DNA from 3 places in the Pseudomonas agarici genome. Region 2 is predicted to be linked to each of the others. Evidence: riboswitches for the same ligand, from Rfam matches in the RefSeq annotation. Region 2 holds a riboswitch; each other region holds the start of a gene.
The links. Region 2 has a riboswitch for cobalamin ahead of AWM79_RS06080 (CbtB domain-containing protein). Riboswitches for the same ligand answer to the same signal wherever they lie in the genome.
Positions count from the first base shown of each region.

Region 1: it holds a riboswitch for cobalamin, as region 2 does, so the genes downstream of both, cobW (cobalamin biosynthesis protein CobW) here and AWM79_RS06080 (CbtB domain-containing protein) in region 2, are expected to answer to the same signal.
Region 3: it holds a riboswitch for cobalamin, as region 2 does, so the genes downstream of both, cobO (cob(I)yrinic acid a,c-diamide adenosyltransferase) here and AWM79_RS06080 (CbtB domain-containing protein) in region 2, are expected to answer to the same signal.

Region 1 covers NZ_CP014135.1:1,504,681-1,514,184, reverse strand. Annotated here, with positions in the region: gene AWM79_RS06590 (AraC family transcriptional regulator) at 100-1,005, opposite strand; gene cobF (precorrin-6A synthase (deacetylating)) at 1,139-1,900, shown strand; gene AWM79_RS06580 (glycoside hydrolase) at 2,025-4,343, shown strand; gene AWM79_RS06575 (glycosyltransferase) at 4,338-5,645, opposite strand; cobalamin riboswitch at 5,736-5,941, shown strand; gene cobW (cobalamin biosynthesis protein CobW) at 6,082-7,149, shown strand; gene cobN (cobaltochelatase subunit CobN) at 7,154-9,504, shown strand, end outside.
Region 2 covers NZ_CP014135.1:1,384,022-1,393,525, reverse strand. Annotated here, with positions in the region: gene AWM79_RS06090 (response regulator) at 1-20, opposite strand, end outside; gene AWM79_RS06085 (response regulator) at 275-631, shown strand; cobalamin riboswitch at 774-998, shown strand; gene AWM79_RS06080 (CbtB domain-containing protein) at 1,096-1,281, shown strand; gene AWM79_RS06075 (CbtA family protein) at 1,312-2,013, shown strand; gene AWM79_RS06070 (cobalamin biosynthesis protein) at 2,010-2,435, shown strand; gene cobM (precorrin-4 C(11)-methyltransferase) at 2,499-3,245, shown strand; gene AWM79_RS06060 (NUDIX hydrolase) at 3,260-3,700, shown strand; gene nfuA (Fe-S biogenesis protein NfuA) at 3,766-4,350, opposite strand; gene AWM79_RS06050 (fatty acid cis/trans isomerase) at 4,497-6,788, opposite strand; gene metH (methionine synthase) at 6,940-9,504, shown strand, end outside.
Region 3 covers NZ_CP014135.1:2,611,513-2,621,016, reverse strand. Annotated here, with positions in the region: gene cobT (nicotinate-nucleotide--dimethylbenzimidazole phosphoribosyltransferase) at 1-708, opposite strand, end outside; gene cobU (bifunctional adenosylcobinamide kinase/adenosylcobinamide-phosphate guanylyltransferase) at 705-1,226, opposite strand; gene AWM79_RS11515 (cobyric acid synthase) at 1,242-2,696, opposite strand; gene cobD (threonine-phosphate decarboxylase CobD) at 2,693-3,685, opposite strand; gene cbiB (adenosylcobinamide-phosphate synthase CbiB) at 3,678-4,586, opposite strand; gene bluB (5,6-dimethylbenzimidazole synthase) at 4,583-5,233, opposite strand; gene AWM79_RS11495 (cobyrinic acid a,c-diamide synthase CobB) at 5,230-6,609, opposite strand; gene cobO (cob(I)yrinic acid a,c-diamide adenosyltransferase) at 6,606-7,217, opposite strand; cobalamin riboswitch at 7,299-7,519, opposite strand; partial or broken gene AWM79_RS25985 (hypothetical protein) at 7,750-7,974, shown strand; gene AWM79_RS11480 (PQQ-dependent sugar dehydrogenase) at 8,048-9,361, shown strand; gene AWM79_RS11475 (class I SAM-dependent methyltransferase) at 9,395-9,504, opposite strand, start outside.

The sequences.
Region 1 (9,504 bases), 120 kb from region 2:
AAATTGCGCTGATTGCGAGTGCGCCAGTTTTCAAACGCAAGCCGTTACAGCTAAGCGTACAGGCCACCAGGTGGGGCGCTAACTGGAGTCGTACCTGGATCAGCTAAGATTTTGCTCGGTCAGGCGCTGGACCACCAGGCGTCGATAATGAGACGGTGTCATGCCCTTGAGCTGCTGAAAACGTCGATTGAAGTTGGAAATATTGTTGAACCCGGACTCGAAACACACATCAGTCACCGGTTTGTCGCCATCGGCCAGTAACTCGCAGGATTTGCTGATCCGCAGGCGATTGACGAACTCCACGAAGCAACGTCCCGTGGCTTGCTTGAACACCCGGGAAAAGTAGGTGGGTTTCATTCCCAGATGCTCGGCAACCTCCTCCAACGGCAGCTCCCTGGCGTAGTGGGCAAAGATGTAGTCCACGGCGCGGTTGGTACGATCAATATTGTTCTCGTCGGCCAATTGTGGGGTGGTGGCTCCGGAGAGCAGCTGGTAGTCGGTGCAGACGCTGAGCAGCTCCAGCAGAATCAGAAAGTGTCCCAAGCGCGTCACACCCTGGGAGTCGGCGATACGCTGCATCAAGTGCATAGCCTGGCGGATGGTGTCCTTGCAACGGAACTCAATGCCGTATTGGGCGCGTTCGAGCAATGGCGCCAAGGTTTTCAGTTCCGCAAAAATCCGATGCCCTTCTTCAAACAGCTCGTCGGTGAAGTTCACCAGCATGTCACGCTTGGGTACCACTTCGCCTTCGGCCACCTGGCTGATCCAGTTGTGGGGGAGGTTGGGGCCAGTCAGGAACAGGCTCTGCGGGTAGAAATTGCCGATATAGTCACCAATGAAGACCTTGCCAGAGCTGGCGACGATCAGGTGCAGTTCGTATTCCTTATGGAAATGCCAACGCACCAGCGGGCAGGGAAAGCCATGCTGGCGATAGATGATGGACAGGCCATTATGGTCGTCCATCAGTTCATATGAAGGATCGGTGACGCGGGTTGTTCGGGTCATTGGAGGTGCTTTTATTGTTCTCGCCGTCAGATAATGCCTCCTTCGCCTGCCGTCCGCCAGCCTTGCGCCGACGTTCGGATCGGCGTAACCCCGTGGCCATGGCTTTGCAGGCCCTTCATTGAGGAGCAAAACAGTGAAGACCGTTCTATTGATTGGTATCGGTTCCGGTCATCCGGAACAGATCACCGTGCAGGCCATCAAGGCCCTGAACCGGGCCTCGGTATTTTTCCTGCTGGATAAGGGGCAGGCCAAGGATGAACTGTTGCGTGTGCGTCAGGAAATCTGCCGGCTTTATATCGAACAGCCCGATTACCGCCTGGTGCAGGTCAGTGATCCGCTCCGTGAAAACGCCGACGGGTCCTACCGGACGGGTGTTGAACGTTGGCATGAACAGCGTGCCGAATTGTTTGCCCGGTTGATCGACGAAGAGTTGGCCGAGAATGAGTGCGGCGCCTTTCTGGTCTGGGGCGATCCGGGGTTGTATGACAGTACCTTGCGCATCCTTGATCGGGTCGTGGCCCTGGGCGGCTCGGCGTTCGAGGTCGAGGTGATTCCCGGGATCAGCAGCGTGCAGGCGCTGGCGGCACGCCATCGCATTGCGCTGAATCGCATCGGCGAACCGATCCGCATCACCACAGGGCGGCGTTTGGAGACGGCTGACCTGGACAATGTGGTGGTGATGCTCGATGCGCATTGCGCTTTTGCTCAGTTCGCCGACCAGGCGCTGGAAATCTACTGGGGAGCATACCTGGGGACCGAGGATGAACTGTTGGTGAGCGGCAAGCTTCATGAGGTGCAGGGATTGATTCGCGAACAGCGCGAGGCCGCCAGGCTGCGCAAGGGTTGGATCATGGATACCTACCTGCTGCGTCGCCCTGTGAATTCGGACGAGTAAGTACTCTGGCCTTGATTCGGCGATGTTTCCTGCGTTGCTACAAGACCGTTCTTACAGAGAAGACGGGCGGTGTCGTTTAGTGTCCGCGGGATCCGACAATAGCCTGTGAGACTGTTAGAACGCCATGAGCTCCATACCAGCTATCGATCGACTTCAGTGGCGGCCCTTGGTGTTTGCCCTGCTGCTGACCAGCTTACCTGCGTTCGGGCAGGTACGAGTCGACCTGGCCTACAGTGGCGGGGTATTCAGCATCGACCCGGCTACCCTGGAGATGACCTTGTGCCGGGATAATGGCGAAGTCTCGGTACTGAGTGCGGCGGCATTCCCCGAGACCGCCAGGGCAAGTGATCTGGAGGGCTGGCGCTGGCGTATTCGCAACGGTACCGATCAGTTCCAGGTTGAGGTCGGTATCGAGCAGGACGCCTTGCGTCTCTCGGTGCGAGCCAATAAACCGGCTCGTCTGGAATGGCCCAAACCCGCGGAAGCAACTGCCATCGAGGCCCATGCCATACCGTTCGGCGAGGGCAGTTATATTCCTGGCGATGATCGCCAATGGCTGGACTGGCTGGTAAGGCGTTATGAGCCAGATGCGCTGAACGGGCTGCTGTCGATGCCGTTCTGGACCGAACTGCGCGCGGATCACTCAGTGACTTGGCTGGTGCAAACCCCTTTCGATACACGCTTTAGCATCATCGAGCAGGATCAACGGCCGCTGCCGCGAATCAGTCACGAATTCAACCGGCTGGCCGAGGGCGCGGCGTATACCGTCAGTGTGATGATCGGCCCACGGGATCCATTGTACGGTGCACGCTTTTATCGCGAGTGGCTGCTCAAGCATGACCGTTTCGTTTCATTGAAACAGAAAATCGAACTTCAGCCCCAGGTCGCCAGGCTGGGCGGCGCCCCGCATATCTACTTGTGGGGCGCCGGCCCCTTGAAAGCCGTGGATATTGCCGATTGGCCGGCGTTCCTGAAATTTTTTGCCGCGCACCGGGCTGATCCCCGGCATCTGGCCTCACGGTTGTGGGAAGCGTTTGATTCAGCCGCACGGGAAAGTTTCGTGGCGGCCCTGTTGGAGGCGCAGGTTCGGCCAACAGGTGTTTCGATCTTCGGCCAGACCGAAGTGACCCGTGCCCTCAATACGGCGTTGCCACATGCCTTGCCGCTGGTGCCGGTCGAACCCTTGCCGGGCAAGCATGATCCGGCGGCCAACGTGGTCTGGGGGCATAAAGTTCGCGAGCAATTGGTCGAGGCCTTCGGTCCGTGGCTGGTGGCGCCTCGACGCTGGGGGGGCGGACTGTCGCTCGATACCGTAGCCGCCTTGCAGCAAGCCGGCCTGATCAAGGCCTGGTTGGGCGCCGATGATTGGCGTGACGCCATGTGGCACCCCGAAGCGGTGGAGGCGGCCAAGGCTTCGGGCTATCTGGTTGCCGTCTACGACAGCTATGGTAGTGCACACCCCTCGAACCTGCGAGCGACTTGGGCCACGGCGCAAATGGGCGATGAGCTGGCCGCAGCCGGCTATCGGGACAGCAAAGGTGACAAGGTGCGTGGTTTCAGTGGCCGGGGTGTCTATGTCAACGCTCGGTTGGTCGAACCTTACGCGCAACGAAGGATCTCGGCAGTGGCGAAAGCGGCACGTCTCAACAGCTATTTCCTCGATGTCGATGCAGCCGGCCCCGAACTCAAGGACTACACCCCAGGGCGGGAAACCAGTGAACGTGAGGATGCCCAAGCCCGTACTCGCCGCCTGTTGTTTCCAACCCATGCCCTGGACTTGGTCACGGGCAGCGAAGGTGGATTGGCGCACTACGCACCGCATATTGCCTACAGTCATGGCATCGCTACCCAGCCGTTTGCCTGGATGGACCCGGATATCGGCAAGCACAAGCAGTCGGCCTATTACCGGGGGGGCTACTGGCCGCCGGAAACTCCGGCCCTGTACTTCAAGCCGGTGCCCCTTAAACCTTCGATTGCGCGGTTTGTGACCTCCGTGCAGTTCCGGCTGCCGTTGTATCAACTGGTGCTCCACGACAGCCTGGTCAGCACGCACCATTGGGAATACAGCTCGTTGAAATTTTCCAGCGAACGTGAGCATACGGCGCTGTTGCAGTTGCTGTACATGGTGCCGCCGCTGTACCACCTCAATGATCAAGTACTGGCTCGCGACTTGCCGTTCATCAGCGCCTATGATCGGGTGTTCCGGCCATTGCACGAGCGCCTGTTCGTCGAGCGTATGAGCGATTTCCAGGTGTTGTCGGCCAATCGTCTACTGCAACGCTCGGTGTTTGCCGACGGTACCCTGATCACCGTGAATTTCAGCCTGAAAACTATGCAATCACCGGAAGGGCGGCGGCTGCCACCGCGCTCGGCATTGGTCCTGGTACCGGATCAGGAGCCGCAGTTGATCGAAATCAGTCAACTCTTCGCTTCGGCTTCATGACGAGCATGACCCGCCGATTATGCGGTTTTTCGCTTCGATCCACTGGGCCATGTATTGGGTGCTCTTGTGATGGTGATGACGTAGCATCGCCCCGGTGAAATTATCGCGTCGATGCCGTACCAACTGCTGCCGGCAGCGCTCTATGCGTGCGACCAGGGCCGGGCCGTGAAGCCGTCGGTCATAACGGGCCGCCAGCAAGGCCTTGCCGTTTGCCTGGGCCTGCAGCCATGACGATTGATCCTGATACAATTGGACCGCCGCCTGTGCCAAGGCCTCGGCACTGGTCCCGATGACGCCGGGCCAGGGCAGTTCGCCGTGCATGGCCTCGGCACCGATCGGCGTGGTGATATTCGGCGTGCCACAGAGCATCGCATCGGCGAGCTTGCCCTTGATACCGGCGCCAAAGCGCAACGGCGCCAGGCAGATGCGCGCCGCACTCATCACCCGCAGCGCGTCCTCGGCCCAGTTCATCACATAAAAACCCTGGGCGGGGTTGTGCAACGCGGTCGCCTTGGGTGGCGTGTAGGCACCGTAGATATGGAGCTGCGCCCCCGGCAATTGCTGGCGAATCAACGGCCAGAGGGTGGTTTTCATCCAGAGCACCGCGTCCCAGTTCGGCGCGTGGCGGAAATTGCCGATGCTGATAAAGTGTGCGCGGTCTTCGAAGGCAGTGAAGGTGGTGGGTTGCTCAACCATCAGTGGGCACCAGTGCAGCAAGGCCGGCGCTAGCTGGAACTGTTCGGTCAAGAGGCGAATCTCGAGATCGGAAATCATCAGGCTCAGGTCCGAACGGTAGATCGCGGCGATTTCCCTTTTGGCCAGGTCAGTGTCGCTCATCTGCCGGAACACCTCACTCAGCTCGGGAGCGAACAGCGCCGTGAAGTCATTCAGGTCCGGGTCAGCCTTCAGGCGTGCCTTGAGCTGCTGCTGGCGGGCATCGCGCAAGGCTTGCAGGTCCGAGGTCTCCAGCACGCGCACGGCGTCTGGGCAGTGTTGCTCGACCCGCCAGCCGAACTGTTCCTCCATCATGAAGCGGTCGAACAGCACCACATCCGGCTTCAAGTCGCTGATGAAACGGTCGAAGCTGTTGTTGTTGAGCTCGATGATCTGCTCGTCGATGCCCAGGCTGTGTAGATCGGCCTTGTGTTCTCCGGCACTGGCGGGGCTGGCAAAAGTAATCCGCCAGCCGGCTTCGAGGAAGCTTTCGAGAATCTGCATCATGTGCCCGCCGGCAGCCGAGGACCGGGGTTCGGGCCAGACATAACCGATAACCAGGACGTGGGTGGTGTCGGTGGCACTCATGGGCAGCGTTTCCTTGAAGCTGGCAGGGCAAGAGAAGGGGTGCAATTAAACCACAGCGGCCGCCGAGATTGACCTGTTCCCATGCACTGCGTAGCCTTGCAGGTTCGAGGTTCTTCGGCATCTGGCCGAAGCTAAGAAGGGAACGCGGTAAGCCGCGGCTGCCCCCGCAACTGTAGACGGCTCGATAACCCTGCAAAGCCACTGCCTCTGGCGGGAAGGCGCGGGAATCGGCGGATCGGAGTCACTCCGCACGCCCGACCGTAAGCCAGGAGACCTGCCTCGTGACAGATTCTCACAGGGACTCTACGAAACTCGCCTGGGCGGTAGCGTAGGATCCCGTAACCGGGCGGGGTGATCCGGTGGCGAAGCTTTCCGCGCCCGTTGCCGGCAGCGGCTTTCGTCCCGTATGCCCGCTACTTTTGCCAAAGGGCATCCGATGAAAACACTGGCCAAACTTCCCGTCACTATCGTTACCGGCTTTCTCGGCTCGGGCAAGACCACCTTGCTGCGCCATATGTTGGACAACGCCCAAGGCCGCCGTATCGCGGTGATCGTCAACGAGTTCGGCGAACTCGGTATCGACGGCGAGATCCTCAAACAGTGCACCATTGGCTGCACCGAGGAAGAAGCCAATGGCCGCGTCTATGAGCTGGCCAACGGTTGCCTGTGCTGCACCGTACAGGAAGAGTTCTTCCCGGTGATGCGTGAGTTGGTGGCCCGTCGCGGCGACCTCGACCATATCCTCATCGAAACTTCCGGCCTGGCACTGCCCAAGCCGCTGGTCCAGGCGTTTCAGTGGCCGGAAATCCGCGGTGCCTGCACCGTCGATGCGGTGATCACCGTGGTCGACAGCCCAGCCGTCGCCGCTGGCACCTTTGCCGCGTTCCCGGACCAAGTGGATGCCCAGCGCAAGCTCGACCCGAACCTGGACCATGAGTCGCCACTGCATGAGCTGTTCGCCGACCAACTGTCGAGCGCCGACCTGGTGATCCTCAACAAGGCCGACCTGATCAGCCCCGCAGATCTGGCCAGGGTCCGCCTGGAAGTGGCCGAAGAGCTGCCGCCAGCGGTGAAGGTCATCGAAGCCAGCAGCGGGCGTCTGCCGCTGGACGTGTTGCTGGGGCTGGGCGCCGGTTCCGAGGCACATATCGACGGTCGCCACAGTCACCATGACCATCACCACGACGGCGATGATCACGACGACCACGACCACGATGCCTTCGACTCGATCTCCATCGAGCTGCCGCAAGCCGACGAAAGCCTGTTGCTCGATGCCCTGACCCAGTTGGTGGTGCAACACGGCATCCTGCGGATCAAAGGCTTCGCCGCGATTCCCAACAAACCGATGCGCCTGCTGATCCAGGGCGTGGGCACTCGTTTCGACAAGCACTTCGACCGCGCCTGGGGTGCTGACGAGTCGCGGGTCACTCGTTTGGTGCTGATTGGTCAGGAACTGGACGCCGCGTTGCTCGAATCGACGCTTCGTAACGCATTGACGGCCTGATCCCATGCATCTGCTCAGGACCCAGCCCGGCGGTTTCGTCTCGGACGACAATATCGCCGACCTTGGACAAACGCCCGCCGAGCTGGTGATCCTGTGCAGCGGCGATTCCAGCCTGGCGTTGCTCGCCGAGGCGGCGCGGCAATTGTCGCCGGATTATCCCAGCCTGCGTCTGGCCAATCCGATGCAGGTACAAAATCATGCATCGGTCGACCTCTATGTCGACCAGGTGCTGCAACATGCCAAGGTCATTCTGTTGTCGCTGCACGGTGGTATCGGCTATTGGCGTTATGGTATCGAGCGCCTGGTGCAACTGGCCGAGCGCGGTGTGACGTTGATCCTGGTACCGGGCGATGACCGGCCCGACCCGGCGCTGAGCGACCTGAGCAACGTCCCGGCGGCACAGGGCGAGCGGCTCTGGCACTTCCTGCGCCAGGGCGGTCTGGGCAATGCCTTGCAGTTGTACCGTTGCCTGGCCAGTACCTGGCTGGGGCGCGACTATCCGTGGCAGGAGCCGCGGACATTGCCGCGCACGGCGATCTACCATCCGCGCCTGGGTGACGCGCAACTGGCTGACTGGCGGGCCGATTGGCAGGTCGACCTGCCGGTGGCGGCAGTGCTGTTCTATCGCTCGCACCTGCAGGCGGCCAATACCGCCTTTATCGATGTGTTCTGTCAGCGTTTGCGCAACGCTGGGCTGAATCCCCTGCCGATCGCCGTGGCCAGTCTCAAGGAGCCCGGTTGCCTGTCCGTGGTCGAGGACTGGCTGGACGAGGGCGCGGCGGCGGTGATTCTCAACACCACCGGGTTCGCCCAGTCGAGCCTCGAAGCGCCGCATCTGCGTCCGTTCCGTCGCGATATCCCAGTGATCCAGGCCATCTGCGCCCAGGACAACGAGCCTGGCTGGCTGGCCAGCGAGCAAGGGCTGGGACCACGGGACCTGGCGATGCATATCGCCTTGCCGGAGTTGGACGGTCGGATCATCAGTCGGCCCATCAGCTTCAAGGACCTGGCATGGCGCAGCGAGCGCAGCCAGAGTGATGTGGTGTGCTATCGAGCGCAGCCCGAGCGCATGGACTTTGTCGCCGAACTGGCGCGGCGCTGGGTCGAACTGGCGCGAGTGGCCAATGGCGACAAACGCATCGCCTTGATCCTGGCCAACTATCCGACCCGCGACGGGCGCATTGGCAATGGCGTCGGCCTCGACACGCCAGCAGCGGCCCTGAATATCCTGCGGGCTTTGCAGGCCGAGGGCTACCCGTTGAGCGATGAGTTGCCCGCCAACGGCACCGGGCTGATCCAGGCCTTGCTCGGCGGGGTCAGCAACGACTTCGACAGTCTCGACATGCGGCCCTGCCATCAGAGTCTGGCGCTGGCGGACTATCAGGCGCTGTTCGACCGTCTGCCCGAGGCCAATCGCCAAGCCGTGCTCGCTCGTTGGGGCAGCCCACAAAACGATCCAATGTTTCGCAGCGGACGGATGATGGTGGCCGGCCTGCGGTTCGGCCTGACCTTTGTCGGCATCCAGCCGGCCCGGGGTTATCAGGTCGATGCCAGTGCGGTCTACCACGACCCGGACCTGGTGCCCCCCCACGGTTACCTGGCGTTCTATTTCTGGTTGCGCCACGTCTACGGCGCCCACGGCGTGATCCATGTCGGCAAGCACGGCAACCTGGAGTGGTTGCCCGGCAAGGGGGTTGGCCTGTCGGAAAACTGTTGGCCGGATGCACTGCTGGGGCCGTTGCCGAATATCTATCCGTTCATTGTCAATGATCCGGGCGAGGGCGCCCAGGCCAAGCGCCGGACCCAGGCGGTGATCATCGACCACCTGATGCCGCCGCTGACTCGAGCAGAAACCTACGGCCCGCTACGTGACCTGGAACTGCTGGCCGACGAATACTACGACGCGCAGTTGCTCGATCCACGGCGCGCCAGGGAACTGCAGCGCGATATTCTGCAACGGGTTCGCGAGACTCGGATCGACCGCGAGCTGCAACTGGATGCCGGGCTCAACAGTGATGCCGATGCAGCGATCTGGCTGCCGCGCCTGGACACCTATCTCTGCGACTTGAAGGAGTCGCAGATTCGCGATGGGCTGCACATCTTCGGTGAGTCGCCGGACGGGCGCCAGCGTATCGACACCCTGCTGGCGTTACTGCGCATTCCCCGAGGCGACGGTCGTGGTGCCCAGTCCAGCCTGCTGCGAGCCTTGGCCAAGGCCTTCGAGCTGGGCTTCGACCCGCTTGATTGCGCTCTGGCCGAACCCTGGACCGGGAGCCGTCCACACGCCTTGCAGATGATCAGCGACGAGACCTGGCGCACCGCCGGCGACAGCCGCGAGCGCCTGGAACTGTATGC
Region 2 (9,504 bases):
ACCGAAGACGGTGAGTTCATGTCGGGCCTCGGACGGGGTGTTGAAGTAAAGAAGTTTGCCGTAATTGCAAAAAAAAAATCTATTTTTCTCACAACTATGAAGGCAATTTCAGACCTCGTACTGCCTTCCATCAAGGAGAAGCGCTATCCTGTCAGCTTTGTACAGGTCGCGTTTTTTTGTACAACGGCGCCAACGTGCCGATCGGCGGCTTACTGATGCAAGAGGCGAACGTTCTTCATCCTCCTGCTCGCCTTCATTTTTTGGGAAGCCCACTATGTGCACAGCAAACTCCACCATCCTCGTTGTAGAAGACGACAGAATTGTCCGTATGCTGATTGTCGATGTACTTGAGGAACTGGAGTTCAAGGTACTACAAGCCAGTAGAAGCGATTTGGCGCTGGAGCTGATCAATGACACCGGCATACCGATCGACCTGCTGATGACGGATCTCAGCCTGCCTGGAATGAATGGACGAGAACTGGCGGCAGCGGCGCGCCGGGTCCGGCCGGGGCTACCGATCCTGTTTGCCAGCGGTTATGCCGAAAGCATCGAGGTGCCAACAGGCATGCACTTGATCGGCAAACCTTTCTCTATTGATCAATTGAGGGACAAAATTAAGTTAATTATATAACTTACTGATTATATGTGAATTTGTATTGTTATAAATCACTTTAAGTTCCACAACCGGGTCATTCAAAGCACCCGTTACCCGCAGCGACACAACCCGTGCCCTACGACCGGCTTTATTGACTCGCCGGGTAACCGTATGCTTTCCTGTCCGTCTTGTTCTGGGTGCCCTTCACAGGGTGAAACGGGAAACCGGTGCGTCGGTCGATTGTTATCGAGCCTGGCAACTCCGGTGCTGCCCCCGCAACGGTAAGCGAGAGAAGCGTCAGATCCACTGTGCCGCCAGCGGCATGGGAAGGCGACGCTTGCAGGTTCAAGCCAGGCTCGAACCCCTTGCAAGCCCGGAGACCGGCCCGGAAATATCGAAAACAAACCTGCGGTGGGCGGGCGCTGTTGAAACCTGCGGGCACTTGCTCGCCGAGGTTTTTTCACGCCTGGCCGCCCGCTGACGTTTCAGAGGGAAAGGCCATGTCAATCACCACCACCAACCACTCGAACGCTGCCGCGGCAACCTCGATCCATCGTATCGCCGTCGCCATCGGCGCCAGCGTATTCGGCGCACTACTGGTCTATTTCGCTGGTTTCTCACCAATCGAAGCGGTTCACAACGCCGCCCATGATACCCGCCACAGCTCCGCCTTCCCGTGCCATTGAGCTACGACTTGACATAATGAGCATACCGACATGATCAAGCGTATCGCCCAAACAGCAGGTTTCACCGGTTTGCTGGCCGCGCTGCTGCTGACCCTGCTGCAGAGCTTCTGGGTCGCGCCGCTGATTCTCCAGGCCGAGACCTATGAGAAAGCCGCCGCCGCCCAGATGCATGAACACGCCGCTGCCGCCCGCCACAACCACAGCCATGATGAAGAAGCCTGGGAACCGCAAGACGGCTGGCAACGCCTGCTCTCCACGACCGGCAGCAACTTGGTGGTGGCGATCGGCTTTGCCCTGATGCTGGCGGGTCTCTACACCCTGCGCGCACCGAAGCGCACCTCCCAAGGACTGCTCTGGGGCCTGGCCGGCTATGCGACTTTCTGCCTGGCACCGACCCTCGGCCTGCCACCGGAACTGCCTGGCACCGCTGCCGCGGACCTGCTGGCGCGACAGATCTGGTGGGTGGGCGCCGCTGCGTCCACCGCCGTGGCCATTGCCCTGGTGGTCTTCGGCAAGCATTGGGTACTCAAAGGGGTGGGCGTGGCGATTATCGTGGTGCCCCATCTGATCGGCGCGCCACAGCCGCCAGTTCACTCCAGCCTCGCGCCGCAAGAACTGCAAGCGCAGTTCAAAATGGCCTCGCAGTTGACCAACGCGACGTTCTGGCTGGCCCTGGGCCTGATCAGCGCCTGGTGGTTTCGCCGTAACGCCGACGATCATTACCCGGCATGAATGAAACCTGGACGACGCCAACCCTCGCGGTTGGCTTCGGCTGTCGGCAAGGCTGCAGCGCATCGACCCTCCAGGCACTGCTTGAGCAGTCACTGCAGGTCTACCGGATCGATCTCAAGGCACTCAAAGGGTTGGCCAGCATTAATGACAAGCAGCATGAGCCAGGGCTACTTGAACTCGCGCAGCGCCTGAGCCTGCCATTGCTGTTCTTCAGTGCCGCTGAACTGGCACCTTACGAAGCCCGCCTGAGCCATCGCTCCGACCTGGCCTTCGAACGTACCGGTTGCCATGGCGTCGCGGAAAGTGCCGCGCTGGCCCTCGCCGAACGCTTGGGACCAGCCCCCGCGAGCCTGCTGATTTCACGCCAGAAACATCCGCTGGCAACCTTTGCACTGGCCTGGACGGGGCAAAACCCCCGATAATCCCCGTCTCCTGCATGAACGTTGTTCATGTGGCGCCTCGTGCAGACCTGTTCAGAGAGTGTTATGACCGTCTATTTCATCGGCGCCGGCCCTGGCGATCCGGAACTCATTACTGTCAAGGGTCAACGCCTGATCCATCGTTGCCCGGTGATCATCTATGCTGGCTCGCTGGTCCCTGAAGCTGTGCTGGAAGGTCATTGCGCTACACAAGTGATCAACAGTGCCGAACTGCACCTGGAACAGATCATCGAGCTGATCAAGGCGACCGACGCCCTGGGCCTGGATGTGGCGCGGGTGCACTCGGGGGACCCTTCGCTGTATGGCGCCATCGGCGAACAGATTCGCCATCTGCGCGAGCTGGGCATTGCCTACGAGATCATTCCAGGAGTAACCGCGACCGCCGCCTGCGCGGCCCTGCTGGGTGTCGAACTGACACTGCCGGATATTTCCCAGAGCGTGATCCTCACCCGTTATGCCGACAAGACCACGATGCCAGACGGCGAAGAGCTGGACAGCCTGGCCCGACACCAGGCCACCATGGCAATTCATCTGGGAATCAAGCACCTGGACAGGATCGTCGAGGTGTTGCGCCCTCATTACGGCGCGGACTGTCCCATTGCCGTGATCCATCGCGCCACCTGGCCCGATCAGGATTGGGTTCAAGGTACACTGGCGGACATCCTGGGCAAGGTCCAGGCCAAGGGCTTTCGCCGCACCGCATTGATCCTGGTGGGGCGCGTACTGGCCAGCGACCACTTCAGCGATTCGTCGCTGTACCGTGCCAGCCACGCCCATCTTTATCGGCCTTGATCTGGAGGACGCCGATGTCCGAGCCATTGTTTTCCGGTGCCAAGCTGGCGCTGATCTGCGGTGACGAGCTGTTGACCTATCTGCGCGACATGAAGGACAGTATCCCCTACCCTGGACATTGGGACTTTGCCGGTGGTGGCCGCGAGGGCAATGAAACCCCGAGCGAATGCGCGCTCCGAGAGCTGGACGAAGAGTTTTCCCTGCACCTCGACGCCGAACGCATCGAATGGATCCGGCGTTATCCCAGCGTCACCCAACCCAATACTCACTCGTGGTTTCTGGTGGGGCAACTGGAACGGGCGGAAATCGAGACGATCCGGTTTGGCGATGAAGGCCAGTACTGGCGGATGATGTCGATTTCCGAGTACCTGGAGCACCCGTTGGGCGTGCCCTATCTGCAGGAGCGCTTGCGCCACTATCTTGAAGAGCGAACCCGGCCTATCCGCCCCGCTTAAAAAAACGGTGCTCACGGACACCGTTTTTTATTCAACCGAACGCAGCGAATGCCCTGTCACCGAACTCAGTAGTAGGCATTTTCTTTCTGCGTATGATCGGTCACGTCACGCACGCCCTTGAGCTCGGGAATACGTTCGAGCAAGGTTCGCTCAATACCTTCCTTCAAGGTCACGTCGGCCTGACCACACCCCTGGCAACCCCCACCGAACTGCAGCACGGCGATACCGTCCTCAACCACCTCGATCAGGCTCACCTGACCACCGTGGCTGGCCAAGCCCGGGTTGATCTCGGTTTGTAGGTAATAGTTGATGCGCTCGTTGATCGGGCTATCGGCATTGACCATCGGCACCTTGGCATTAGGCGCCTTGATGGTCAGTTGGCCACCCATGCGGTCGGTGGCGTAGTCGACCACGGCATCGTCAAGAAAGGCCTCGCTGAAGGAGTCGATCCACGCGGTGAAGCTTTTCAGCCCCAGCGCCGTGTCTTCAGGTTTTTCCTCGCCCGGTTTGCAGTAGGCAATACAGGTTTCGGCGTACTGGGTACCCGGCTGGGTAATGAAAACGCGGATGCCGATCCCCGGTGTGTTCTGCTTCGACAGCAGATCAGCCAGATAATCGTGGGCGGCATCGGTAATGGTTATGGCGCTCATGGAATCTCCTCACAGACTTGCCAGCAGTTTACGCCAATCGGGCCGCTGGACAAAGTCCTAGTGTTTTTGTCGGAAAAGCAGTGACAACCAGCGAGTCAAGTCATGGGTAAGAGAGTGCGGCGAGCGCCGGAACACTCCCTTAGCCCTCACAGGTTCTCATAGCGGTTCATATCCAGCACCCCGGCATTGATCGGGTCGGTTTCCCGCAAATAGGTCGTCAAGTCGTGGAAATAGTGCCAGAACTGCGGATGACTGCGGCGAATCCCCCAGCGCTGGACGATCTGCTCGAACCTGGTGGCATCCTTGGCTTGTTCCATGGCATCGACAAACGCCGGCACCTGGTCGGCCGGGATATTGAACATGAAGTTGGGATAGCTGGTGAGGATTCCTGGGTAAATGGTCAAGGTATCCAGGCCGGGCTGGTAGCGGTAGGCCTCTCCGAGCATAAAGGCTACGTTACTGTGAGCGCGATTGCGCAGCAAGCTGTAGACCTCGCGTTGGCCGCCGCGGGTCTCGATACGCAGCATCGTCGCTTCCGGAAGTTGCTCGATGACTTTGAGCCCGGCCGCCGGGCGCGAGGTCAGGCGACTCAGGGACTGTTCGGCCTCCTGCAATGCCGGGGCAATGTTGCGCCGCGAGCAGTAGGCACCTTCGCAGCGGTTGATCGGATCGGGATGAGCATTGAGTTCGCGGTAGCGGGTGAGCAACTGCCTGGCGAAATCGAGTTTCGGGTTCTTGTCATCGAGTTTCAGCGCACTTGGCTTATCGTTGTCGATGCTCTCGTAGTCCAGCCACATCTTGAACTTGCCGCTGTTCTGGTACCAGTCATCGAGATAAGCATTGCGGGAATCCGCCGGCATCAGGCGCAGGAAGTTCAGTTCGGCGCCGTTGCGGATCAGATCGAAGTAGAGCCGGGTCTGCGCCTGATGCGAGACATTGCCGAACACATCGAAATTGGCCGCCAACTGGTAATACGTGCGCTCCAGCAACGGATAGTCGAACAGCCACATCGTCTGTGGAACCTCGCCGATCAGGCCCTTTTTGACGGTGGCGCTGTCAAAATGCCGAAAAATGCTCAGCAAGGCGTTGTCGTTGCCGGTCCACAGACTCGACCAACCGGGCGCCGGCACCGCCGCATAGGCCTCGCCACGCAGGGCTTCATATTGGTTGCGCTTATCGCGATAGGCCAACCACAGGTTCAGCACGCTGCCGACATCGTCGTTCTGCCCCGGCATCGCCAACAATGGCGTGGCTGCACCGCGATAGCTTGGGTCGGTGATATACAGGTCGTGCTCCGGCGCCTGGAACAATGCCCAGAAATTGTCGCGAATCACATCAGTAGCAATCTGCCCGCGACAGACCGGCCCACGGATAAAGGTATCGACGAAGTACTCGGCGTTATCGAGCATGAACTGATAACGCGCAGCCGCCGGAATGGCCTCGAATGTCTCGAAGGGATTGGCCCGACGCTGCGGACCATATCCCGGCAAGGCACTGACCTGCCAGTCGCCGCTGTAGAACAGGGTCTTGACCCGGGCCATCTTGGCCGCACTCAAGGCATAGGTAATATGGGTCTTGTGGACGATCACCCCCTGTATCGGCCATAGCCGGTAGTACACCTGGGTCCCTGGATCATCGTTCGGGCGCCGGGTGTTAATCAGGTCGATCGGCTGTCCACTCGGCGTGCGTGACCGCACCCATTGGAAAAAATGGCCCGACTCGCCGCCTTCGAAATAGATATGTGCCAGGAACCAGTGTTCATAGAGCCAGCGTGCCACCAGGCTTTCCCGCGCGCCTGGTGCGTTGAGTAGGTTTTCCCATTGGGCAATCTGCAGCGACTCCTTGGCACTCGGTGCCAATACTTGGACATCCATCGGTGCACCGGCGGCCAGCCAGCGTTGCAGCGTTTGGTACTGCTGGTCTGTCAAACCGGTCACGGCCAGGGGCATGCCTTCTTTCGGATGAGCGCCCGCATACGCCTCGAATTCGCCGGGCATGGGGCACATGTTCTGGCGATTCAAACCCAGCACGATGTCTTCCGGCAGCTTGGCATTGGGCTGCAAGGGCGTGCGGTGGCCCAGTTCCAGCATGCGCGCCATCAGGGCCGCCTGGCTGCCCTGGGCATCCAGCACCGAATAGAACTTCTTCTGTTGCCATTGGAGCGGGGTCTGAGCGTCGAAGTACAGCCGGGTCGGATTCGACGCCTTGCCGCGGTTGCCGTTGTACACTGGGACCTTCGATGCGCCGCGCGCCGCGCCCTCGGCACTGCTGAGATTGAGTTGGCAAGCCGCGTCGTAACAGGCATGGCAGGCCACGCACTTCTCGGTAAAGATCGGCTGGATGTCGCGGGTATAGGAAATCGTCGAGGCCGGGCTCTGCGCCTGACTGACACCGCTGAGCAATAACAATAAGAAAGCGCTGACAAAGCGGTACGACATAGCTCTGATCCTGAATATAAAATGCCAGTATTCTACCGCGCCACCGCCGCTTAAACATGAACGATATTCATGCAAAACCCACGCATGCTCCAAAAGCGCACAGGTTTGTTATGATCGCACCTCCTCTGTGTCCGTCTTTCCAGGTAGCCCCATGTCCGATCGCAGTGCTCGCCTATACGCTCTTCAGCAAGCCCTCAAAGAACGTATCCTGATTCTTGATGGCGGCATGGGCACCATGATCCAGAGCTACAAACTCGAGGAGCAGGACTATCGCGGCAAACGCTTCGCCGACTGGCCCAGCGATCTCAAGGGTAACAACGATCTTCTGATCATCACGCGTCCAGACGTGATCGGCTCGATTGAGAAGGCATACCTGGATGCCGGCGCCGATATCCTGGAAACCAACACTTTCAACGCCACCCAGGTGTCCCAGGCCGACTACGGCATGGAGACGCTGGTCTATGAACTCAACGTGGAAGGCGCTCGCCTGGCGCGCCAAGTGGCCGACGCGAAAACCCTGGAAACACCGGACAAGCCACGCTTCGTCGCTGGAGTATTAGGCCCGACCAGCCGCACCTGCTCGCTGTCGCCGGATGTGAATAATCCCGGCTACCGCAACGTGACCTTCGACGAGCTGGTGGAGAACTACACCGAGGCCACCAAGGGCCTGATCGAAGGCGGTGCCGACCTGATTCTGATCGAAACCATCTTCGACACCCTCAACGCCAAGGCCGCGATCTTTGCCGTGCAAGGCGTTTTCGAGGCGTTGGGCTTCGAACTGCCGATCATGATTTCCGGAACCATCACCGATGCTTCCGGCCGGACCCTGTCGGGGCAGACCACCGAGGCTTTCTGGAACTCGGTGGCCCACGCCAAGCCCATCTCGGTCGGCTTGAACTGCGCCCTCGGCGCCAGCGAACTGAGGCCGTACCTGGAAGAGCTGTCGAACAAGGCCAACACCCACGTCTCGGCGCACCCCAACGCCGGCCTGCCAAACGAATTCGGCGAGTACGACGAGCTACCGGAAGAAACCGCCAAGGTCATCGAGGAGTTCGCCCAGAGCGGCTTCCTGAACATTGTCGGCGGCTGCTGCGGGACCACCCCCGGCCATATTGCGGCCATCGCCAAGGCCGTTGCCGGCTACGCGCCGCGATCCATTCCGGATATTCCCAAAGCCTGCCGCTTATCCGGCCTGGAACCGTTCACCATCGACCGTCAATCGTTGTTCGTCAACGTCGGCGAGCGGACCAACATTACCGGTTCCGCGCGCTTTGCCCGGCTGATTCGCGAGGACAACTACACCGAAGCCCTGGAAGTCGCCTTGCAGCAGGTGGAAGCCGGCGCCCAGGTGATCGACATCAACATGGATGAAGGGATGCTCGATTCGAAGAAGGCCATGGTGACCTTCCTCAACCTGATTGCCGGCGAGCCGGACATCTCCCGCGTACCGATCATGATCGACTCCTCCAAGTGGGAGGTGATCGAAGCGGGCCTCAAGTGCATCCAGGGTAAAGGCATCGTCAACTCCATCAGCATGAAGGAAGGCGTCGAACAGTTCATTCACCACGCCAAGTTGTGCAAGCGCTACGGCGCCGCCGTGGTGGTGATGGCCTTTGACGAAGCCGGCCAGGCCGACACCGAGGCGCGCAAGAAAGAAATCTGCAAACGTTCCTACGACATTCTGGTGAACGAAGTCGGCTTCCCGCCGGAAGACATCATCTTCGACCCGAACATCTTCGCCGTCGCCACCGGCATCGAAGAGCATAACAACTACGCCGTCGATTTCATCAACGCCTGCGCCTATATCCGCGACGAGCTGCCCTATGCGCTGACCAGCGGCGGCGTCTCTAACGTGTCCTTCTCGTTTCGCGGCAACAACCCGGTACGCGAGGCGATCCACTCGGTGTTTCTGCTGTACGCGATCCGCAACGGCCTGACCATGGGTATCGTCAACGCCGGTCAACTGGAGATCTACGACCAGATCCCATCAGAACTGCGCGATGCCGTCGAGAACGTGATTCTCAACCGCACCCCGCAAGGTACCGACGACCTCCTCGCCATCGCCGACAAGTACAAGGGCGATGGCAGCAGCAAGGAAGCCGAGACCGAGGAGTGGCGTGGCTGGGACGTCAATAAGCGCCTGGAGCATGCACTGGTCAAGGGCATCACTACGCATATCGTCGAAGATACCGAGCAATCACGCCAGTCGTTCGCCCGCCCGATCGAAGTGATCGAAGGTCCGTTGATGTCCGGCATGAATATCGTCGGCGACCTGTTCGGTGCCGGGAAAATGTTTCTGCCCCAGGTGGTGAAATCCGCCCGGGTGATGAAACAGGCGGTGGCCCACCTGATTCCGTTTATCGAACTGGAAAAAGGCGACAAGCCGCAAGCCAAGGGCAAAATCCTGATGGCCACGGTCAAGGGTGACGTGCACGATATCGGCAAAAATATTGTCGGCGTGGTCCTGGGTTGCAACGGCTACGATATCGTCGACCTCGGCGTGATGGTGCCAGCGGAGAAGATCCTGCAGGTGGCCAAGGAACAGAAATGCGACATTATCGGCCTGTCCGGTCTGATCACCCCGTCGCTGGATGAAATGATCCATGTCGCCCGGGAAATGCAACGCCAGGATTTCCACCTGCCGTTGATGATCGGCGGTGCGACTACTTCCAAGGCCCATACGGCGGTAAAGATCGAACCACGCTACAGCAACGAT
Region 3 (9,504 bases), 1.2 Mb from region 2:
GAACAGGGCCTGCAACGGGTCATTGGTATGCCCGGCATGCAATGCCAAGGCCCGCTCGATCACTTGCGCCTTGTGACTGACTCCTGTCGGGTCCAGGCCGGTGCCAGGGCCGGCGAGCAGCTTCGCCGGGCAACCGAGCAAGGCGCAGGCCACGGCACTGGCCGCGGCGGTATTACCGATGCCCATCTCGCCGCCGATAAACAGTTCACTCTCGGCGGCCACGGCACGCCGCACGCTGTCACGCCCGGCTTGCAGCGCCAGCCGTCCCTGGGCCTCGGTCATCGCCGGGCCCTGGACAATGTTCGCCGTGCCCGCGCCGATCCGCAGATGACGCACGCCAGGCAGGTTGAGCATCGGTGTCACCGTGCCAAGGTCATTCACATCCAGTTGCGCCCCCAGTTGCCGCGCCAGGACGCTGATCGCCGCGCCGCCGCCGACAAAGTTGGCGAGCATCTGTCCGGTGACTTCTTGGGGATAGGCCGACACGCCCTCGGCGACCACACCATGGTCAGCGGCGAATAGCGCGATCCACAGATGATCGACCCGTGGCTTAAGCCGTCCCTGCAGGCCGGCAAGCTGCACCGCGACCTGCTCCAGCAGGCCAAGGGAGCCGGCAGGCTTGGTCAACTGCTGCTGGTGATCGAGCGCCGCCGCCCGGACTTGCAGATCGACCGCCGCGCACGGGTTCAGCCACCATGATTCACTCATAACGCCACTCCTTTCAACGTCAGGGGCAGTCCGGCAACGGTCAACACGACACGCTGGCAGCGTTCGGCGAGGGCTTGATGCAGCCAACCCGCTTCATCGACATAACGGCGAGTCAATTGGCCCAACGGCACGACACCGAGCCCGCTCTCGTTGCTGACCAAAATGATTTCGCCCGGCAGCTCGGCCAGGCAGTCCAATAGGGCGCTACGCTCGGCTTGCAGGCGGGTCGCATCCTCCAACATCAGCAAATTGGTCAACCACAAGGTCAGGCAATCCACCAGCAGGCAGGTATCGGTGGCCGCGTTGTCGCGCAAGACCCGCGCCAGTTGCAGCGGTTCCTCGACCAGCCGCCAATGCGCCGGTCGACGCTGGCGGTGCAGGGCGATCCGCTCGCTCAACTCGCCATCCAGCGGCTGGCTGGTGGCTATGTAGGTCACCCGTAGGCGGCTCTCTTCGGCCAGACGCTCGGCCAGACGGCTTTTACCGGAGCGCGCACCGCCCAGAATCAGTTGCTGCATATTCAATAGATCCGCTTAGCCAAGACCGCACAACCCGCGCAGGCGATCGGTGTCCAGATGTTGCTCGACCAGATCGGCCAGGCGTTCGATATCTCGTTCGCGCAGGGCGTGATAATCCACTTCCTGCACCGCTTCCAGGCCTGCCCAACGCAGCAGCGCGGCACACGAACCGGGCGATTCGAACAGGCCGTGCAGATACGTGCAGAGGATCTGCCCATCGGCACTTTGGGCGCCGTCGCAGCGCCCGTCATCCAACTGCACCGCCGGGCGCTCCAAGGCAGCGCCGGTGGTCACTCCGGCGTGAATCTCGTAGCCGCTGACTGCGCTGTTCTCCAGCAACAGGTGCCCGCGCACATTGCGCAATTGCTTCTCCTGTTCGAGCTGGGTGCTGAACGCCAGCAAGCCCAGGCCGGCGCTGGACCCCGCCGAACCTTCCAGGCCCAACGGATCGTGCACCTGCTCGCCGAGCATCTGCAGCCCGCCGCAGATACCCAGCACCTTGCCGCCATAGCGCAGGTGCCGGTTAATCGCGGTTTCCCAGCCCGCCCCGCGCAGATACGCCAGATCACCGCGCACGCTTTTCGAGCCAGGCAGGATAATCAGGTCTGCCGCCGGGATCGCCTGGCCCGGCCCGACAAACTGCAGGTCGACCTGCGGATGCAGGCGCAACGGATCGAAATCGGTCGGGTTGCTGATGCGCGGCAACACCGGCACCACCACCTTCAGGACCTTCTCGGCCTTGTCGATCTGGCGCGAGTCAAGGCCGTCCTCGGCTTCCAGGTGCAGGTCCATGACATAAGGCAGCACGCCGATCACCGGCTTGCCGGTGTGCGCTTGCAGCCAATCGAGCCCCGGTTGCAACAGGGCGATATCGCCGCGAAAGCGATTGATGATGAAGCCCTTGACCCGCGCCTGCTCACTGGCCGACAACAATGCCAGGGTGCCCACCAGATGGGCGAATACCCCGCCGCGGTTGATATCGGCGATCAGCAGCACCGGGCAATCCACCGCCTCGGCAAAGCCCATGTTGGCGATATCGCCGGCGCGCAGATTGATCTCCGCCGGCGAACCGGCGCCTTCGACCATCACCACCGGGTACTCGGCACTCAGGCGTCGATGGGACGCCAACACCGCTTGCATCGCGGTGGCCTTGTAGTCGTGATAGGCGACGGCGTTCATGGTGGTCACGGCGCGGCCATGGATGATCACCTGGGCACCGGTATCGCTGTTGGGCTTGAGCAGCACCGGATTCATATCGGTGTGCGGCGGCAGGCCGCAAGCCTGGGCCTGGACCGCCTGCGCCCGGCCAATCTCGCCACCGTCGGCGGTCACCGCACTGTTGAGCGCCATGTTCTGCGGCTTGAACGGCACCACCCGTATGCCCTGACGGCTCAGCCAGCGACACAAGGCAGTCACCAACGTGCTCTTGCCGGCATCGGATGTCGTGCCCTGGACCATCAGGGTACTCATGGGTGCTCCTCGGTATACGCCTTGAACGCCAGCTCCAGCCGCTGCCAGTCGGCATCGTCGACCGGCAGACCCAAGCGCAGGCTGCTGTTCTGGACAAACAATCGCAACAAAATCCCGCGCTTGGCCATAAACTCATACAGGTGCTCGGCCCGAGACGTGATCAACCACTGAAACAGTGCGCAGCCGCCCTGGGGCGCAAACCCGTAACGGCTCAACAACGCCACCAGACGCTGGCTCGCCTGCTCCGTGCGCAGTCGCTGCCGGACGTGACCGGCGCGGTCGGCCAGGCAGACTTGCCCCAACACCCGTGTGGGCCCGGCCACTGCCCAGGGACCGACCTGCTCAGCCAGCAACTTGAGCAACTTGCGCTCGGCCAGGACAAAGCCCAGGCGCACACCGGCCAGACCGAAAAACTTGCCGAAAGAGCGCAATACGATCAGCCCGACCTTGTGGCTATGCGCGGCCAGGCTCAACTGCGGCGTGTTGTCCATGAAAGCCTCGTCCACCACCAGCCAGCCGCCGCGCTGGGCCAGTCGGCCATGCCACTCCAGCAGTTGCTCCGGTGCCAGACTCAGACCTGTGGGATTGTTCGGATTGACCACCACCAGCACATCGAGGCTGTCGAGAAAGAAATCGACTTCATGCTCCTGCACGTCGCGCACGATATAACCGTTGCGGCGCCAGGCCTCGGCGTGTTCGGCGTAGCACGGCGACAGCACTCCGACCTTGCCCGCCCGCCGCAGCCGTGGCAGCAACTGGATGGCGGCCTGCGAGCCGGGCACCGGCAGTACCAGCGGCGCACCGTAGTAAGTACAGGCGGCCTGCTCCAGGCCATCGTCGGTTTCCGGTAGACGAGCCCAGGCACGCTCGGGAATCGGCGGGATCGGCCAGGGCCACGGCGCGATGCCGCTGGACAAGTCCAGCCAATTGGCCTCGGCAATCGCGTATTGCTCCACCGCCTGGCGCAACCGCCCGCCGTGCTCAAGCATAAAACTCTGCTCCCAGACAGAGAATCAGCAACCATAACCACACGCCACGTTGCACCAATTGCCAACCGCGATCGATCGCATCGGCATCGGCGGGTGGGCCTTCGCCCAACGGCGGACGCTGATGCAGCTCGCCGTGATAGATCGCCGCGCCGCCCAGCTCGACTCCCAGCGCACCAGCCCCTGCGGCCATCACTGGTCCGGCATTCGGACTGTCCCAGGTGGGTCCCTGGCTGCGCCAGCATCTGAGTGCCAGGCGAGTCTTGCCCAGCAACGCATAAGTCAGCGCCACCAGTCGTGCGGGAATATAGTTGAGCACATCGTCGATCTTCGCCGCCGCCCAGCCAAAACGCTCGAAACGTTCGTTGCGATAGCCCCACATGGCGTCCAGGGTATTGCTCAAGCGATACAGCACCACACCGGGGACTCCGGCAACGGCAAACCAGAACAGCGCGGCAAATACCGCATCGCTGCCGTTTTCCAACACCGACTCGGTGGCCGCACGGGCCACTGCCGTGTCATCCAGCTCCGAGGTCTGGCGACTGACCAGATAGCTCACGCGCTCCCGCGCCAATTCCAGGTTTGCGCCACGAAGCGCCTGGGCCACCGGTACCACATGTTCACCCAGGCTGCGCATGCCGAGGGCACAATAGAGAAACAGGATTTCGATGACCCAGCCGATATAAGGCGCCCAGGACAGCGCCGTAGCCAGCACTGTCAACGGCACGACGGCCAGCAACCAGGCGGTCACACCATGGCTACGCCAGCCACGGCCACCGGCGTTGAAGCGTTGTTCGATGCGATCGGTGATACGGCCGAACGCCACCAGCGGATGCCAGCGTTTGGGTTCGCCCAGCAGCGCATCCAGCGCAACCCCGGCGACACTCAACAACGCCACACTCATTGACTCACTCCCCAATAGTTTTCGTACAACAGCTCACTCAGAGGGCGCGATTTCGCCCAGCCTTCCAGTAGGAGCATCGGTGCCGGGTAAAATGCCTGGACCGGCCCCAGGCACAACACCGCCACCGGCTTGGCCCCCTCCGGTAAGCCCAGCAAGTCCGCCAGTGCCTGTGGCTCGAACAGCGACACCCAGCCCATGCCCAAGCCTTCTGCGCGGGAGGCCAGCCAGAGGTTCTGAATCGCGCAGGACACGGACGCCATGTCCATCTCCGGCAACGTCCGGCGCCCGAAGATATGCCGTTCGCGACCGTCCATCAGCGCCGCCACCAGCACTTCGGCGCAATCGTTGATACCCTCGACCTTCAACTTCATGAACTCATCGGAACGCTCGCCAAGGGCATCGGCGGTGCGGACCCTTTCCTCTTCCACCAGTTGCCGGATCCGCTCACGCAGCGAGCGATCGCTGATCCGGATAAACCGCCACGGCTGCATCAGACCGACACTCGGCGCCTGGTGTGCGGCTTCCAGCAGGCGCGCCAGGAGTGCTGGTGGCACCGTACCCCCGACAAAGTGACGCATGTCGCGGCGCTCGGCGATGGCGCGGTAGATTGCATTTCGCTCTTCAATGGAGAATGTGTTGTCAGTCATGGTCTGCTCCCAGCGATCCGGCGCCCCGGTAAGCTCGCTTCCACACAGAGAGCGCCGACCTGGGCAAAGTTGATTGCTGCATCAGGTGCCAGCAACGCGGCAACCGCCCGAGGGTTGGACGGAAAGTAGAAGTGCACATAGGACGCAGTCGTCCGCCCTTCGCGGTACACGGCTTCCGCGCCGCGCCCGCCGTTGGGGCTCAGCCCGCGAGCAATCGGAGTCAGTTCGGTAGTGGTCAGCGAATGGTGATAGGTATGTCCGCGCAACAAACCTTCCGGCAACTCCACGGCCTGCAAGGCCAGGGCAGCCAGGCGTTTCTGCATCACCGCCTCTCCCGCCAACAGGCCCAGCAGCTCGGCGCGTCGACCGTCGACGTCGGTCAGCGCATCGAGCAGGTAGAGCATCCCGCCGCACTCGGCGAGCAAGGGTTTACCCTTGGTCTGGTGATCGCGGATCGCCATCAACATCGAAGTGTTTCGCGCCAGCGCCACGTGGTGCAATTCCGGATAACCTCCTGGCAGGTAAAGGCTATCAACGTCTGGCAGGCCGGCATCGTGAATCGGCGAAAAGAAGCATAACTCGGCGCCCATCGCCCCAAGCAGATCCAGGTTGGCACCATAGATAAACGCGAACGCTTCGTCACGGGCAACCGCAATCCGCACGCCAGCCAGCAATGGCTCGGCAGCGATCAGCGTCGGCGCGGCAAACTCGACCGGAGGCGGCAGCGCGACTTCGCAACTTGCGCCCAGGGCCTCGGCGGCAGCGTCGAGGCGCCGATCGAGGTCATTCAATTCGCTGGCTTGGACCAACCCGAGGTGCCGGCTCGGCAACTCGATCCCGGTCTCCCGAGAGAGCGCGCCGTACCAGCGCAGGCCTTCGGTCAGGCTACCTTCGAGCAACTGCGCATGCCGCAGCGTCCCCACGCGATTGGCCAATACCCCGGCGAACGGCAGGTCCGGTTGATAACGCGCCAGGCCCAGCGCCAGGGCACCAAAGGTCTGGGCCATGGCCGTGCCGTCGATGACCCCCAGCACCGGCACACCGAAGTGCCGAGCCAGGTCGGCACTGGACGGAGTACCGTCAAACAAGCCCATGACCCCTTCGATCAGGATCAGGTCGGCGTCACCGGCCGCTTCCCACAGCAAACGACGGCTTTCCTCGGCGCCGACCATCCACAAGTCCAACTGATACACCGGCGCGCCGCTGGCCCGCTCATGAATCATCGGGTCGAGAAAATCCGGGCCACACTTGAACACCCGGACCTTGCGCCCCTGATTGCGGTGCAGGCGCGCCAGCGCCGCCGTCACCGTGGTCTTGCCCTGGCCGGACGCTGGCGCGGCGATCAGCACCGCCGGGCAACGACGCGGCTGATTCATAGTTCGATGCCTTTCTGCGCCTTGATCCCGGCCTGGAACGCATGTTTGAGCAGGCCCATTTCCGTGACGGTATCGGCCAGGTCGATCATTTCCGGCTTGGCGCCGCGTCCGGTCACCACCACATGTTGCATTGGCGGCCGACCCTGCAGATCGCTCAGTACCTGGTCGAGATCCAGGTACCCGTGTTTGAGGGCGATATTCAGCTCATCGAGCACCACCAGACCGATAGCCGGGTTGCCGAGCAGCTCCCGAGAGACGGTCCAGGCGGCTTCAGCGGCGGCGATATCACGCTGGCGGTCCTGGGTTTCCCAGGTGAATCCCTCGCCCATCACATGGAACCGCACCTGCTCGGGAAAACGCCGGAAGAACAGCTCCTCGCCGGTGCTGCTGCGACCCTTGATAAATTGCACCACGCCGCACTGCATGCCGTGGCCCATGGCTCGGGCGAGCATGCCGAAGGCGGAACTGCTCTTGCCCTTGCCATTGCCCGTCAGGACCAGCAGCAAGCCGCACTCGTTGGGAGCGCTGGCGATACGTTCATCGATCACCGCTTTTTTGCGCAACATGCGCGCCAAATGACGTTCATCGCGATCGGGGGATGGGTTCATGACAGCTCTCCGTTGGGGCTGGATAAGGCAAACGGGGCTGGAAAAAACACGACCGCAACGGTCCAGCATCGCCCGCCGTGATGCTGTGGGATGGATCAGGCCGGTCTCCGGGCTCATGAGCTGCGCAAGCGCAGGACCGCGCGCCTTCCCGTGCCGCCGGCACAGTGGCGAAAAGCGTAGTCTTGACTCATTTACCGTTGCGGGGGCAGCGCCGGAATCGCACCTGTCGAAAGGGCTCACCGGCTTCCCTGTTTCACCCTGTCGACGCATCGCCACAGAGCACCTGAAACAAGTTGAGAAGGTTAGAGGGTTGAGGATGGAGCGTCAAATAAAGCCGCCACAACAAAAACACGTCCCCCTGAGCCTGGAAAATCGTCCAAGACACCCGCCAACAAAAACTGCCGCCAGAATTTGTGCTTTGGCGAGGACAGTTGATATCAAACAGCCATAACCCACTCAACAATAAAAAGAGAAACCCCCATGCAGGACCTGATCATCGGATGCCGGCCCTGCTCGACGCGATCAACGCCGCCAAAAGCTTAACCATCCTCATCATCTCAGGCTCGGTTGTCTGTTTGTTTCGCCATTCAACCCCCAACGGAGTCCGAGTCTGGAAGACCTACAGGGTATGGTCGACGACCTGCAAAAGACCAATAGCTACGCGGTGGCCTGGTACTTCCCCTATGCCTACCGCAAGCTGCACAACGAAGCCGACCACTACCATCCCGGCATCGCCCTGCTGTTCAAGGAGGCTTGAGCAAAAGGATTGAACCTGCGTCGACTATGCTTCTCTACTTCTAGACCCGCGTAAGCATCGACGGAGACTCAGCATGTTCCAGCACAAGCACGCTCTGATCATCCTGCTCGCCAGTGGATTGGCGGCTTGCGGCGAAAGTTCCACCCTGTCGGTGTCCGAGGGCACCGGTCCCTCTCCCAAGCTTACGGAACCGAACAAGACCCTCCTTCCCACCGTCAATATCGCCCCCGCCATCGGCTGGCCTCAGGGCGCCAAGCCAGTGGCGGCAGCCGGCACTCAAGTCGCCGCGTTTGCCGAAAACCTCGACCACCCGCGCTGGTTGTATGTGCTGCCCAACGGCGATGTACTAGTTGCCGAGACCAACTCGCCACCCAAGCCCGACGACAACCAGGGCATTCGTGGCTGGATTTCCCGTAAGGTCATGGATCGCGCCGGGGCCGGGGTGCCCAGCGCGAATCGCATTACCCTACTGCGCGACAGCAATCACGATGGGATCGCGGAAACCCGCACGACCTTTATCGACCAACTCAATTCGCCTTTCGGCATGACGCTGGTGGGCAATGACCTGTATGTCGCCGACACCGATGCCCTGCTGCGCTTCCACTATGAGCCGGGTGAAACCGTGATCAAGGAACAAGCGGAGAAGATCATCGATTTGCCCGGCGGCCCCCTCAATCACCACTGGACCAAGAATGTGATTGCCAGCCAGGACGGGGGAAAGCTCTACGTCACCGTTGGTTCCAACAGTAACGTCGGCGAAAACGGCCTGGACAAAGAGCAAGGTCGCGCTGCGATCTGGGAAGTCGATCCAGCCACCCGCAGCCACCGGATCTTTGCCTCCGGCCTGCGCAACCCCAACGGCCTGGCCTGGGAGCCGCAGAGCGGCAAACTGTGGACCGCGGTGAACGAGCGGGACGAGATCGGCAGCGACCTGGTGCCGGACTACATTACCTCGGTGAAGGAGGGCGGGTTCTATGGATGGCCCTACAGCTATTACGGCCAACACGTGGATGCGCGGGTATCGCCTTCGGACCCGGCCATGGTCGCCAAGGCCATCGCTCCGGACTACGCCGTCGGGCCGCATACGGCATCGCTTGGACTGACCTTTGCCCAGGGCAGCAAGCTGCCTGAGCCGTTCACCCAAGGGGCCTTTATCGGCCAGCACGGTTCCTGGAATCGCAAACCACACAGCGGCTACAAGGTGATTTTCGTGCCCTTCGCCGCAGGCAAGCCGAATGGGCAGCCACTGGATGTGCTGACGGGTTTTCTCGACGAGGATGAAAATGCCAGGGGCCGCCCGGTCGGGGTAGTCATCGACCAACAGGGCGGCCTGCTGGTGGCGGACGATGTGGGTAACAAAATCTGGCGCGTGTCCGCCAGCCGTTAGTCCGAGGATGAGGAGTTGCCCTTGCGCCGCCCGCTAGCGTTTACGACACAAGGTCAACCCATCACCCACCGGCAACAATGACAGGTCTACCCGCGAGTCATCCTTCAAGGCCAGGTTCAGTGCCTGGATGGCTCGTGTATCCT